Regions from separate parts of the Ochrobactrum sp. EDr1-4 genome, predicted to be linked through region 2. Evidence: riboswitches for the same ligand, from Rfam matches in the RefSeq annotation. Region 2 holds a riboswitch; the other holds the start of a gene.
What was found. A riboswitch is a leader RNA that binds a small molecule or an ion and turns the genes downstream of it on or off. The one in region 2 is predicted to bind cobalamin.
Positions count from the first base shown of each region.

Region 1: another riboswitch for cobalamin. It lies ahead of ACOZHT_RS12895 (CbtB domain-containing protein); the one in region 2 lies ahead of nrdH (glutaredoxin-like protein NrdH).

Region 1 covers NZ_JBLZOF010000003.1:369,833-375,801, reverse strand. The annotation lists gene ACOZHT_RS12905 (cobyric acid synthase) at 43-1,491, shown strand; gene ACOZHT_RS12900 (phosphatase PAP2 family protein) at 1,641-2,393, shown strand; cobalamin riboswitch at 2,424-2,657, shown strand; gene ACOZHT_RS12895 (CbtB domain-containing protein) at 2,709-2,897, shown strand; gene ACOZHT_RS12890 (CbtA family protein) at 2,981-3,703, shown strand; gene cobU (bifunctional adenosylcobinamide kinase/adenosylcobinamide-phosphate guanylyltransferase) at 3,709-4,242, shown strand; gene cobW (cobalamin biosynthesis protein CobW) at 4,247-5,302, shown strand; gene cobN (cobaltochelatase subunit CobN) at 5,400-5,969, shown strand, end outside.
Region 2 covers NZ_JBLZOF010000002.1:906,660-912,628, reverse strand. The annotation lists gene nrdF (class 1b ribonucleoside-diphosphate reductase subunit beta) at 1-372, opposite strand, end outside; gene nrdE (class 1b ribonucleoside-diphosphate reductase subunit alpha) at 531-2,636, opposite strand; gene nrdI (class Ib ribonucleoside-diphosphate reductase assembly flavoprotein NrdI) at 2,750-3,169, opposite strand; gene nrdH (glutaredoxin-like protein NrdH) at 3,194-3,415, opposite strand; cobalamin riboswitch at 3,761-3,976, opposite strand; gene ACOZHT_RS10530 (cation diffusion facilitator family transporter) at 4,308-5,234, shown strand; gene ACOZHT_RS10525 (ABC transporter ATP-binding protein/permease) at 5,547-5,969, shown strand, end outside.

The DNA.
Region 1 (5,969 bases), on a different contig from region 2:
TGGCGATTGCCAGTCGCATAAACTTGGGATAGGCAAGCGCGCATGACACGCGCAATCATGTTTCAGGGAACGGGTTCGGATGTCGGCAAAAGTGTTCTTGTTGCCGGTCTATGCCGCGTTGCCCGCAATCGCGGACTGATAGTTCGGCCATTCAAGCCGCAAAACATGTCTAATAATGCGGCCGTCAGCGATGACGGTGGCGAGATTGGACGGGCGCAATGGCTTCAAGCTCTGGCGTGTGGCGTTCCGTCATCGGTGCACATGAATCCGGTTTTGCTGAAACCACAGACCGATATGGGCAGTCAGGTCGTTGTTCAGGGAAAAGTGCGTGGTGAGGCGCGTGGCCGATATTATCAGCAGTTAAAACCGCAATTGATGGCGGCAGTTATGGAATCTTACGCCATCATTAGCGAAGGCGCTGATTTGGTGCTCATCGAAGGTGCGGGATCGCCTGCCGAAATCAATCTGCGCGCTGGCGATATTGCTAATATGGGCTTTGCTACACAGGCCAACGTGCCGGTGGTTCTGGTGGGCGATATTGACCGCGGTGGGGTAATTGCCTCGCTGGTCGGTACGCACACAATCCTGTCCGACGAGGACCGTGCAATGGTGCACGGCTTTTTGATCAATAAGTTTCGCGGCGATATTACGCTGTTTGATGACGGTCTGGAGGCGATAACGCGTTTTACCGGTTGGCGCTCCTTCGGTGTTGTGCCTTGGCTGAAAGCCGTGTCGCGCTTGCCTGCCGAAGATTCGGTTGTCTTGGAACGTGCTACGCGCGGCGATGCCAAAGCATTGAAAGTAGCGGTTCCGATGCTACCACGCATCGCAAATTTTGATGATCTCGATCCATTGAAGGCCGAAGATCAGGTGGAGGTTGTTATGGTTCCCCCTGGACAGCCTCTGCCGAACGATGCCGGTCTTGTAGTTATACCGGGAACCAAATCCACAATTGCTGACTTGATTGCCTTTCGTGAAAATGGTTGGGAGCGCGATTTGCACGCGCATGTGCGACGTGGGGGGCATGTGCTTGGGATATGCGGCGGGTTTCAGATGCTTGGAAACCGCATTAGTGATCCTCATGGCATTGAAGGGTCGGTGCGCGAGATTGATGGCTTGGGCTTACTTGATGTTGAGACAATCATGGAGCCAGAAAAAGTTGTTCGCAATGTTCAGGCTCAATCAATGCTTTATGATGTAGCCCTCGAGGGCTACGAAATACATATCGGTCGCACGCATGGCGCTGATGCGATACGCCCATTTTCAAAAATTGATGGTCATGACGACGGAGCCGTATCAATAAACGGCCGTGTCATGGGGACGTATCTGCATGGCGTTTTTTGTGCTGATGAGTTTAGGCGAAATGTCCTTTTTGCTCTCGGAGTGCGTAGCTCAGTTGAGCATTACAGAGAAAGTATAGAGGGCGCGCTGGATCAGCTCGCGAAAGGGTTGGAAGATTCTCTCGATATTGATGCAATTTTTTCAATTTGATAATTTATAATATTAAAGAATAATAAAATACAATTACTTTAAATAGATAGTAATATATAATTAAATACTTAATTATTTAAAAATGCATGAACAATATTTTGACTATATTAAATTCTAAAATTTTTTTTATTTATTTTTAGAGGTTGATCGTGCGTATTGCGTCTTATTTTGGCGCTGACTATGAACGTTATTCTCTCCGCTTGGAGAAGAATTTTTTATATTTTTTTATTCTGGTCAGCGGTTTTTTTATTGTGTTTCCTCAGGTGGATATTGATGTGTCTCGATATTTTTATCGTGCTGGCGATTTCGTTATCTCTCAACATCCCTATTGGGTCGCTTTGAGAGATTATCACAGGCTCAGTCAGTTCTATATTATTGGTCTGCTGCTGATGTTGCTTGTAGTCTATGCAATATCGCAACGCCCCTTAAACGCTATATCTCCACATAAAATTGTCTATGCTGTTTTAACTTTTGCCTTTGGTCCTGGCGTGTTGGTGCAGACACTGAAGTTTATTATTGGTCGTGCACGTCCAAGACATCTGATGGAATTTGGTGGAACGGCCGATTTTACCCCAGCTTGGCAGTTTGCGAACGCTTGTCGTCACAGTTGTTCGTTTCCATCAGGTGAGTCGGCAGCGGCAGCTGCAATGCTTTCATTGCTCATTCTCGTGCCACGGCCTTATCGTGTTTGGGCAGCAGGGGTTCTCGTCCCTTTACTTGTTTCCATTTCGCTCAACCGTGTTTTTATGGGGGCACACTTTTTGTCTGATGTCGTTATTGCATGGGTTTTGATAATTGGATTGATGATATGGCTGTGGCCTCGAGTTGCTCGCAACGCCGATACCATTGACGATTGGGTTCGACAAAAAGGCTCAGGGCTGCGTAAGCGCCTTTATAAGTAGATTGATTGACGCCGCATTGGTGAAAGCCTAGTGTCGATCTACACAACAGGTTTTGCCGGGACGAATCCCGGCGATACCAAAAGGGAATGCGACGGACGGACCCAATCCGGGCGTCTTTATCGCAGCCGACCCCGCGACTGTAGAGCGGAGAGGGATGAGGCAAGCCGGTTAACCGGCAGCCACTGGAAACACAACGTTTCTGGGAAGGCGCTCCAAACCCTACGACCCGTGAGCCAGGAGACCTGCCTGTAGTGTGAAGGGCATTTTGTCCGCACCCCATGGGAGGTTTTCCCTGCTGCCTACACGGAGGTTGTCATGGCTGCGCGTACCCAAAATTCTATTCCCAATACTATAGCTATGCCGCTTGCAACGCGTCTTGCGACAGCTGTCGTTTCGCTGCTTCTTGGCGCGTTTCTGATATACGGCGTGGGTCTCGCCCATTCGGATACGCTGCACGATTCAGCGCACGATACGCGTCATTCATACGGGTTTCCCTGCCACTAAGCCGATTAGCTTTTTGAAACAGGAAATGAGCAACGCTTGATGGTGGACGGCCATCGGCGAATAATTGCTGTTGAGGGAATAAAATGTTGATCCGTTATCTTTTGGCCACGCTTGTTGCTGGTCTTCTTGCCGGGCTCCTCGTGACGCCTGCTATGTATTTGAAAACCGTTCCGCTGATTATTCAGGCGGAAACCTATGAAGACGCTGGCGGCGGTCATAGCCATGGCGAAGCCGAAGCGTCTGCACCGCACGACCATGCCGCAGCTGCGGCGAGTGAAGGCGAAGAAGAGGAGGGCGCTGAACTTCCGTTTGGTCGCCTTGGCAACACATTGCTTGCCAACCTCGTAGCCGGTGCAGGCTTTGCTTTGCTTTTGGGTGGTATTGCTTTGCTGCTTGGTCGTCGGATCACACCGCAGAACGGTATCCTTTGGGGGATGGCAGGTTTCTTTGCGGTCGCCTTCCTGCCCGCTCTGGGACTTTCGCCGGAACTGCCTGCCATGCCTGCGGCCGACCTCGCACAGCGTCAGCTTTGGTGGATTTCGACCGTCGTCTTGAGTGGCGTCGGCATTTATCTACTGGTTTTGCGTGGCGAGATTATTTCCAAAATCCTGGGACTTGTGCTGATTATCGCACCGCATCTCTATGGCGCGCCGCACCCTGAAGATATTGCATCGCCAATCCCGTCACTGCTTGCTTCGCAATATGCCGTCGCATCGCTTGCAACAAACCTGTTCATGTGGGCTGTCATTGGGCTTGCGCTGGGCTGGTTCATTCAGGCTTATGCGAAGTCAGATATTGAAGGCTGATAGATATGGCTCTGCTCCGAAATGAAAATGCAAAAACCACGTTCGTTCTTGGCGGAGCCCGGTCTGGTAAGTCGTCTTATGCGGAAAAACTGGTTGAAGGGACAGGCCTTCAACCAGTCTATCTCGCGACGGGACGTGCATTCGACACGGAAATGGAGAGCCGCATCTCCATTCATCGCAACAGTCGCGGGGACGAATGGCAGACGGTTGAAGAACCGCTCGACCTTGTGGGGGCACTTCAAAAACACGCGGGACATGACCGTTTCGTGCTTGTCGATTGTCTGACGCTCTGGATCACCAATCTGATGATGGCAGAGCGGGATATTGCTGCTGAAACCGAGACGCTGGTTACAGCATTGCCTCAGCTTTCAGGTCAGGTTGTTTTTGTTTCCAACGAGGTCGGCTTGAGTATTGTGCCGGAAAATCGCATGGCGCGTGAATTTCGCGATCATGCCGGTTTTCTGCATCAGGCCGTGGCGTCGGTGGCGGATGAAGTTTATTTCATAGCGGCAGGATTGCCGCTCAAAATGAAGGGTTAATTTGATGCAGGGACAAAAGATTCCAGCGACCGTGATCACCGGATTTCTTGGTTCGGGTAAAACAACGCTTATTCGCAATCTGCTGGAAAACGCCAATGGCAAGCGCATTGCGCTCATTATCAATGAGTTTGGCGATCTCGGTGTCGATGGCGGAATTCTTAAAGGTTGCGGTATCGAAAGCTGCCGTGAAGAAGATATTATTGAACTGAACAATGGCTGCATCTGCTGCACCGTTGCTGATGATTTCATTCCGACCATGACCAAGCTTCTTGATCGTGCGGATCGTCTTGATCACATCGTGATTGAGACTTCGGGTCTGGCGCTGCCGCAGCCGCTGGTTGCTGCTTTCAACTGGCCCGAAATCAAAACGCAGGTGACGGTCGACGGCGTGGTGACTGTGATCGATGCTGCCGCTGTTGCTGAAGGCCGTTTTGCGGACGATCACGACAAGGTGGATGCACAGCGCGCAGCGGACGATTCTCTTGATCATGAAAGCCCTTTAGAGGAACTTTTTGAGGATCAGATACATGCGGCTGACCTCATTGTTCTCAACAAGGCCGACCTCATTGATCCGTCGAAACTTGATAGCGTGAAGGCCGATGTGGCGGAACGTTCAACACGTCGCGTCAACATGGTGCCAGCAAGCTTCGGCAAGATTGGTGCGGACGTACTGCTCGGCCTCGGCGTTGGTACGGAAGACGATATCGCCAACCGCAAATCGCATCATGAAATCCATCATGCTGATGGTCATGAGCATGATCACGACGAGTTTGAAAGCTTTGTGGTTGAAGCAGGTTCGGTTGTTGATCCAAAGGCATTTACCGAAAAGCTCAAGGGCATAATTGCGGAACATGATGTTCTGCGTCTCAAAGGCTTTGTCGATGTGCCGGGCAAGCCGATGCGTCTGGTTGTGCAGGCTGTTGGTCCGCGTATTGAGCACTATTTCGATCGCCCGTGGGGCAAGGATGAACTGCGCAATACGCGTCTTGTCGTCATTGGCCTGCATGAGATCGATGAACAGGCTATCACCAAAGCCGTGAAAGACGCTGTTACTTCGTGAGGAACAATTGTGAAGTGACTAAACATCGCGCTTGCGTCGCTTTTCTGAGCATAATCTGTTCCGAAAACCGGTTCCCACTTTTCGGGATTATGCTCTGATGCACTTATTACTTGCCCAGAAAGGAACGATCAGCGATGGCAATGAGGCTGTCGACCTCGGCCAGACGCCGGGCGATATATTGTTCCTTTCCGCTGCCGATACGGAGCTGGCAAGCCTTGCTCAAGCACATAAGCTTGGGCAAAGCGGGCCAAGTCTCCGGCTCGCTAATTTTCTAAGCCTCACACATCCCATGTCAGTCGACGCTTATATCGAGCGCACGGCACAACATTCGAAACTTATTGTTGTGCGGATTATTGGTGGCGAGACCTATTGGCCTTATGGGCTTGAGGCGCTTCATGCCTGTGCGGTTTCGCACGGCATCAAGATCGCCGTGCTGCCGGGTGATGATAAGCCAGATTACGGACTTGAACGGTTCTCAACCGTTTCATCGCAGGAGCGGGATGCTCTCTGGCAATATCTGATTGAGGGCGGGGCCGCCAATACGTCCCGATTTCTCGATTATTGTTGCGCACTGATTGATGAAAGCGAAAAGCCGGAGGAGGCTGCACCGCTTCTGAAAGCTGGGCTGTGGTGGCCAGATATGGCCACGCCTTCGCTCGATCTCATC
Region 2 (5,969 bases):
CAAACACAGCGTCGAAAAGATCGACGAATAGGAACGCGCATGAACCGCTTCCATAAAGGAAATGTTCGATAGAACAGCTTCTTCATGTGGGGTGGATGCATCGTCCATCAGTGTCACAGCACCAACGGCATTCTGGATCGTATCCAGAAGCGTCAAGCCTGTGAAAACACGGATAGTGAGCTGCTTTTCTTCGGCTTTCAACGTTTCCCAAGACTGAATATCGTTGGACAGCGGCACTTTTTCCGGTAGCCAGAAGTTGCCGGTCAAACGGTTCCAGACTTCGAGGTCTTTATCGTCTTCGATCCGGTTCCAGTTGATGGCACGAACCACAGCCGGCTTTTTGGTATTGTCTTTTTTAAACTGCATATTCATTTGTCTCTACCTTGGTTGGGATCAGCGTGAGATTCTGGCTGTGGCATGCCGAAAATGGTGGGGTTCGAGAACCGGAGCGCAGCGTACATAAAGTACGTGAGCACCGGCTTGCAGAACGACGTCATTTGCAGGCTGCCAGAGCCTGAATATTCGCGATCCTAGAGAGCGCAGGATACGCAGCCTTCAACCTGCGTACCTTCGAGCGCCATCTGGCGCAGGCGGATGTAATAAATCGTCTTGATGCCCTTTTTCCACGCGTAAATCTGCGCCTTATTGATATCGCGTGTCGTCGCGGTATCACGGAAGAACAGTGTCAGCGACAGACCCTGATCGACGTGCTGCGTTGCCGCTGCATAAGTGTCGATGATCTTTTCCGGACCAATCTCATAGGCATCCTGATAATATTCCAGATTATCATTCGTCATGAAGGCAGCCGGGTAATAAACGCGGCCAATCTTGCCTTCTTTACGGATTTCGATCTTGGAAACAATCGGGTGGATCGAAGAGGTCGAGTGGTTGATGTAGGAGATCGAACCTGTTGGCGGCACGGCTTGCAGGTTCTGATTATAGAGCCCACCTTCCATCACAGCCTTTTTCAACGCCTGCCAATCTTCTTGCGTCGGGATCGAAATACCAGCGGTCTCGAACATCTCACGAACGCGGTCTGTTGCAGGCTCCCAAGTCTGATCGGTATATTTGTCAAAATATTCGCCGGTCGCATATTTCGACTTCTCAAACCCCTTGAACGAACTGCCCTGCTCTACTGCCAAAAGATTGGAAGCGCGGACAGCGTGATAAGCCACCGTGTAGAAATAGATATTGGTGAAATCGACACCTTCTTCTGAACCATAATAGATGCGCTCACGAGCGAGGTATCCGTGCAGGTTCATCTGGCCGAGGCCGATGGCATGGCTTTCATCATTGCCGCGCGCAACCGAAGGAACCGAACCGATATGGCTCATGTTGGCAACAGCCGTCAGTGCACGGATCGAGGTTTCAATCGTCTTGCCGAAATCCGGGCTATCCATCGCAGCTGCAATATTGAGCGAGCCGAGATTGCAGGAAATGTCCTTGCCGAGATACTCATAAGACAGATCTTCGTTGAAGATGCTGGCTTCACTGACCTGAAGAATTTCTGAGCAGAGATTGCTCATGGTGATGCGGCCATCAATCGGATTGGCGCGGTTCACCGTATCTTCAAACATGATGTAAGGATAGCCGGACTCAAACTGGATTTCCGCCAGCACCTGGAAGAAATCACGCGCGTTGATCTTCTTCTTGCGGATACGACCGTTATCGACCATTTCACGGTATTTTTCAGTGATCGAAATCTCGGTCATCGGCACGCCATAGACGCGTTCAACGTCATAAGGCGAGAACAGGTACATATCCTCGTCGTTCTTCGCGAGCTCGAACGTAATGTCCGGGATCACAACACCAAGCGACAGTGTCTTGATGCGGATTTTTTCGTCGGCATTTTCACGCTTGGTATCGAGGAAGCGCATAATATCCGGGTGATGGGCGTGCAGATAAACCGCGCCCGCGCCCTGACGCGCACCAAGCTGATTGGCATAGGAGAATGAATCTTCCAGAAGCTTCATCACCGGAATAATGCCGGAAGACTGGTTCTGGATTTGCTTGATAGGCGCACCGGATTCACGAATATTGGTCAGGCTCAGTGCCACGCCGCCGCCGCGCTTTGAAAGCTGGAGCGCGGAATTGATTGAGCGACCAATCGATTCCATGTTGTCTTCAACGCGCAACAGAAAGCACGAGACCAGTTCGCCGCGCTGCTTTTTGCCAGCATTGAGGAAGGTCGGTGTTGCTGGCTGATAACGGCCCGAAATGATCTCATCGACCATTTCGCGTGCGTGCTGCTCGTTACCGCGGGCAAGAGCCAAAGCCACCATGCAAACGCGATCTTCGTAGCGCTCGAGATAGCGCTTACCGTCGAAGGTTTTCAGCGTATAGCTGGTGTAATATTTGAAAGCGCCAAGGAAGGTCGGAAAGCGGAATTTCTTGTCATAGGCATGATCAAAAAGATCGCGCACGAAATTGAAGGAATACTGGTCCAGCACTTCCCGCTCGTAATAGCCTTCTGTTACCAGATAATCGAGCTTTTCACGCAGGTTATGGAAGAACACGGTGTTCTGATTGACGTGCTGAAGGAAATATTGCTGGGCCGCCTGCCGGTCACGATGCAGCTGAATCTTGCCGTCATCATCATAGAGGTTCAGCATGGCGTTTAGCGCATGATAATCCAGCGAAGTTTCAGCGAGCTTTGATGGCTTGCTTCCTGATGCAGCGCTCGTTGCGGTGCTGGTCGCTGAGGATGACGCATGCTTTTCCGAAGCAGCGACCGTCTCGCGCTCACGGGTCAAGGTTGTGTCTGCCGTGTCCAAAATCGTTCCATCCCGTCTTTAACATTGCCAAGGTCTTCGTCCGTTCCCAAAAGCTCAAAGCGATAGAGGTATGGAACCTGACATTTTTCCGAAATTATTTTGCCTGCAAGGCCAAAGCCTTCGCCGAAATTGCTGTTCCCAGCGGCAATAACACCGCGAATGAGGGATCGGTTATCCGCATCGTTAAGAAAGCGGATGACCGGCTTGGGAACAGCGCCTTTCGCGCCACCGCCGCCATAGGTTGGGGTCACGAGCACATAAGGCTCGTTCACCCGCAACAGATCAGCATCGTCTTCATGGCTTTCCAGCGGAATACGCTTTGAGCGCATCCCAAGACGCATCACGAAGCGATGCGTGTTCTCCGAACGGCTGGAAAAATAGACAATCTGGCCCATCACAAACCCTAACAGCGATTGGGATTAGGCGAGCGAGCTGATCATATCCGGGCGGAAACCAGCCCAGTGGGCTTCACCAGCAACAACAACCGGCACCTGACGATAGCCAAGACCCTGAACCAGATCATATGCGTCGCTGTCTGCGGAAATATCGATGACAGCATATTCAATGCCCTGACGATCAAGTGCGCGGGTGGTGGCAGTGCACTGGACGCAGGCTGGCTTGCTATAGACGGTGACGTTCATTTTTTCCTCACTGGGGATAAGGGATTTTCAACAGCAATCCGAGGCCGCATTGCACCGGATCACGCTTGAAAATGAGATTTTACTGGCTGCGCTTTACGCGAACGAACACGCAAAAAACATTCACGCATTGCGAAATGCGTGCGACAAATACAAAAACTGCGGGGCAAAACACTCTTAAGAGCGCGTGTCCTGTAAACTAACCCGTACCGGGCGGACCGGAACTACTCGGCTTTAAATCAATCGACATGCTTTTCACCCCGAAGCTTGGAGGGGATATTCGGAGCGGCAAAAGACACGGCAAAACTATGCCAAAATCCTATTACGCACCAACTGACACCCCGCCCGTTGACGTTCTTGTTCAAGGCAGGTCTCCTGGCTCACGGCTTAGCGCCTTTGCCCACCTTCCCGGTTTAACCCAGTGGCATTCGGACATCGGCTAACCGCTTACAGTTGCGGGGGCAGCTACGGCTTAGCCACATCCATCATGGATATAACGCACCGTATTCCCATCTTCGCTTTCAATTCTCACGAATCGCAAGAACCTTGAACACAAGATATAGTATCTGAAGTTAAAAACTCGTCAACGGATAGACGGATCAAATTTATTTAATCTTGGCTAAATTGAGGCTTGCCTGTGAATAGCAGGGATAACGCGGGAGGGCATTCACCAATGCGCGAGCAAGCGAGTCGAACCGATTCATAGCGGCTAACGCACACCATGTCTGGACGCCGCATGGTTCATCCACATCTAAGAACACTATCGAGTGCCTAAATATAAAAAGCCAGAAATTGCCTCTTCAATAATATTCCGATAAATTAGAGCTCAATATGGGCAAGCGCGATCCATTCCGCCTTTTGACTGCCTTTATTACAAATCAATTTGGAGTAAAAATTGCATAGTGAACAATCTATTTTAAAAACATCAATAGCAGTTACAATTTTTATTGCCGGTTTTGGCGTCGCCTTTGGCCTTTTGTCAGGATCATTTTCAATTGTTTTTGACGGTGTTTATATGCTGGCAGATGCTGCGATGAGCGGACTTGCGCTTATGGTTGCTCGACTAATTACCTTGTCTGCGCTTGCTGAACCGCCAAGCGGTAAATTGCGTGATCGATTCACCATGGGTTTCTGGCATCTGGAGCCAATGGTCCTCGGCCTCAATGGTATTATGCTAACCGGCGTGGCGATTTACGCCCTTATCAATGCGATTGGCAGCTTGATGGATGGCGGGCGCGATCTCGAATTCAGCTATGCGATTTTTTATGCAGTGGTTGCACTGATCGCCTGCCTTGGCATGGCGTGGCTGGAGACGCGAGCCAACCGCAAACTCAAGTCAGATTTTATAGCACTTGATGCCAAGGCATGGATCATGTCCGGCGGCATTACTGCTGCACTCCTCATCGCCTTCACGGTGGGCTATGCAATCCAGGGCACTCATCTTGACTGGCTAACGCCTTATATTGATCCAGCGGTTCTCGCGCTGGTTTGTATCGTGATTATTCCGATGCCAATCGGAACGATCAAACAGGCATTGGCCGATATGCTGCTCGTCACACCCCTCGATCTGAAGGAACACGTTGATACCGTGGCGCGGCAAGTAGTCGAACGACACGGCTTTAAATCCTATCGCGCCTATGTCGCAAAAGTGGGCCGAGGCAAGCAAATGGAACTCTATTTCATAGTACCCCGTGACCTGCCAGCAAAGAAGCTTGAGGAATGGGATGCCCTGCGTGATGAAATTGGCAACGCGCTTGGCGGTGAAGGCCCCGATCGCTGGCTGACCATTGCCTTTACCACCGATGTAGAATGGGCTGTTTAAAAACGAATCCATTAGCGCCCATCGTTTTTGCGAGAATTGTTGAGCCGATTACCGTGCTTTTGGGGTCACAACAGCATCAGATCGTTCAATAACCACAACTATGCCATTCCAATTCGCTAAAACAATTCAACAGTTTAAAAAATGTTTCAGTTTCACCACCGAAACGTGATCGCGGAATGCGTTGACTATTAACACTTCGTTAACCACAGTTTGTTGCAATATGTTACATTGCGTTATCGACAAGGTGGTTACGAATTGAAGGCATTCCGGCAGATAAAACAGCAATCCCTGAACGCAGGGCATCGCACTGCCATGTCTCAAATGACGTCATTTTGGGGTCTGATGCGCGCCTATTGGGTGTCGGATCGCTGGAAAGAAGCCTGGGCGTTAACGGCTGCGATTTTCATCTTCACCGCCTTTATCAGCAAGACGACGGTTTGGGTGGCGGAGGCCTCCGGCCATCTGATGAATTCCATCGTCAATGTTAAAAGCGCGCCGGTTCAAAACCCGTTACTGGCCATTGCGCTCAATGCTGGCGTGCTGATCCTGCTCATGCTGGGCAAGGATGTGATCCTTGTGGGCTTCCGGCATCTTCTATCCACCACCTTGCATCGCAAATGGCGCAAGTGGCTCAATGACAGCTTCTCCGATGCGATGCTCGACCGCAACCACACGCACTTCCATCTCCAGCAAGGCAAAGGTGCAAACCTTCCCGACAACGTAGACCAGCGCTTG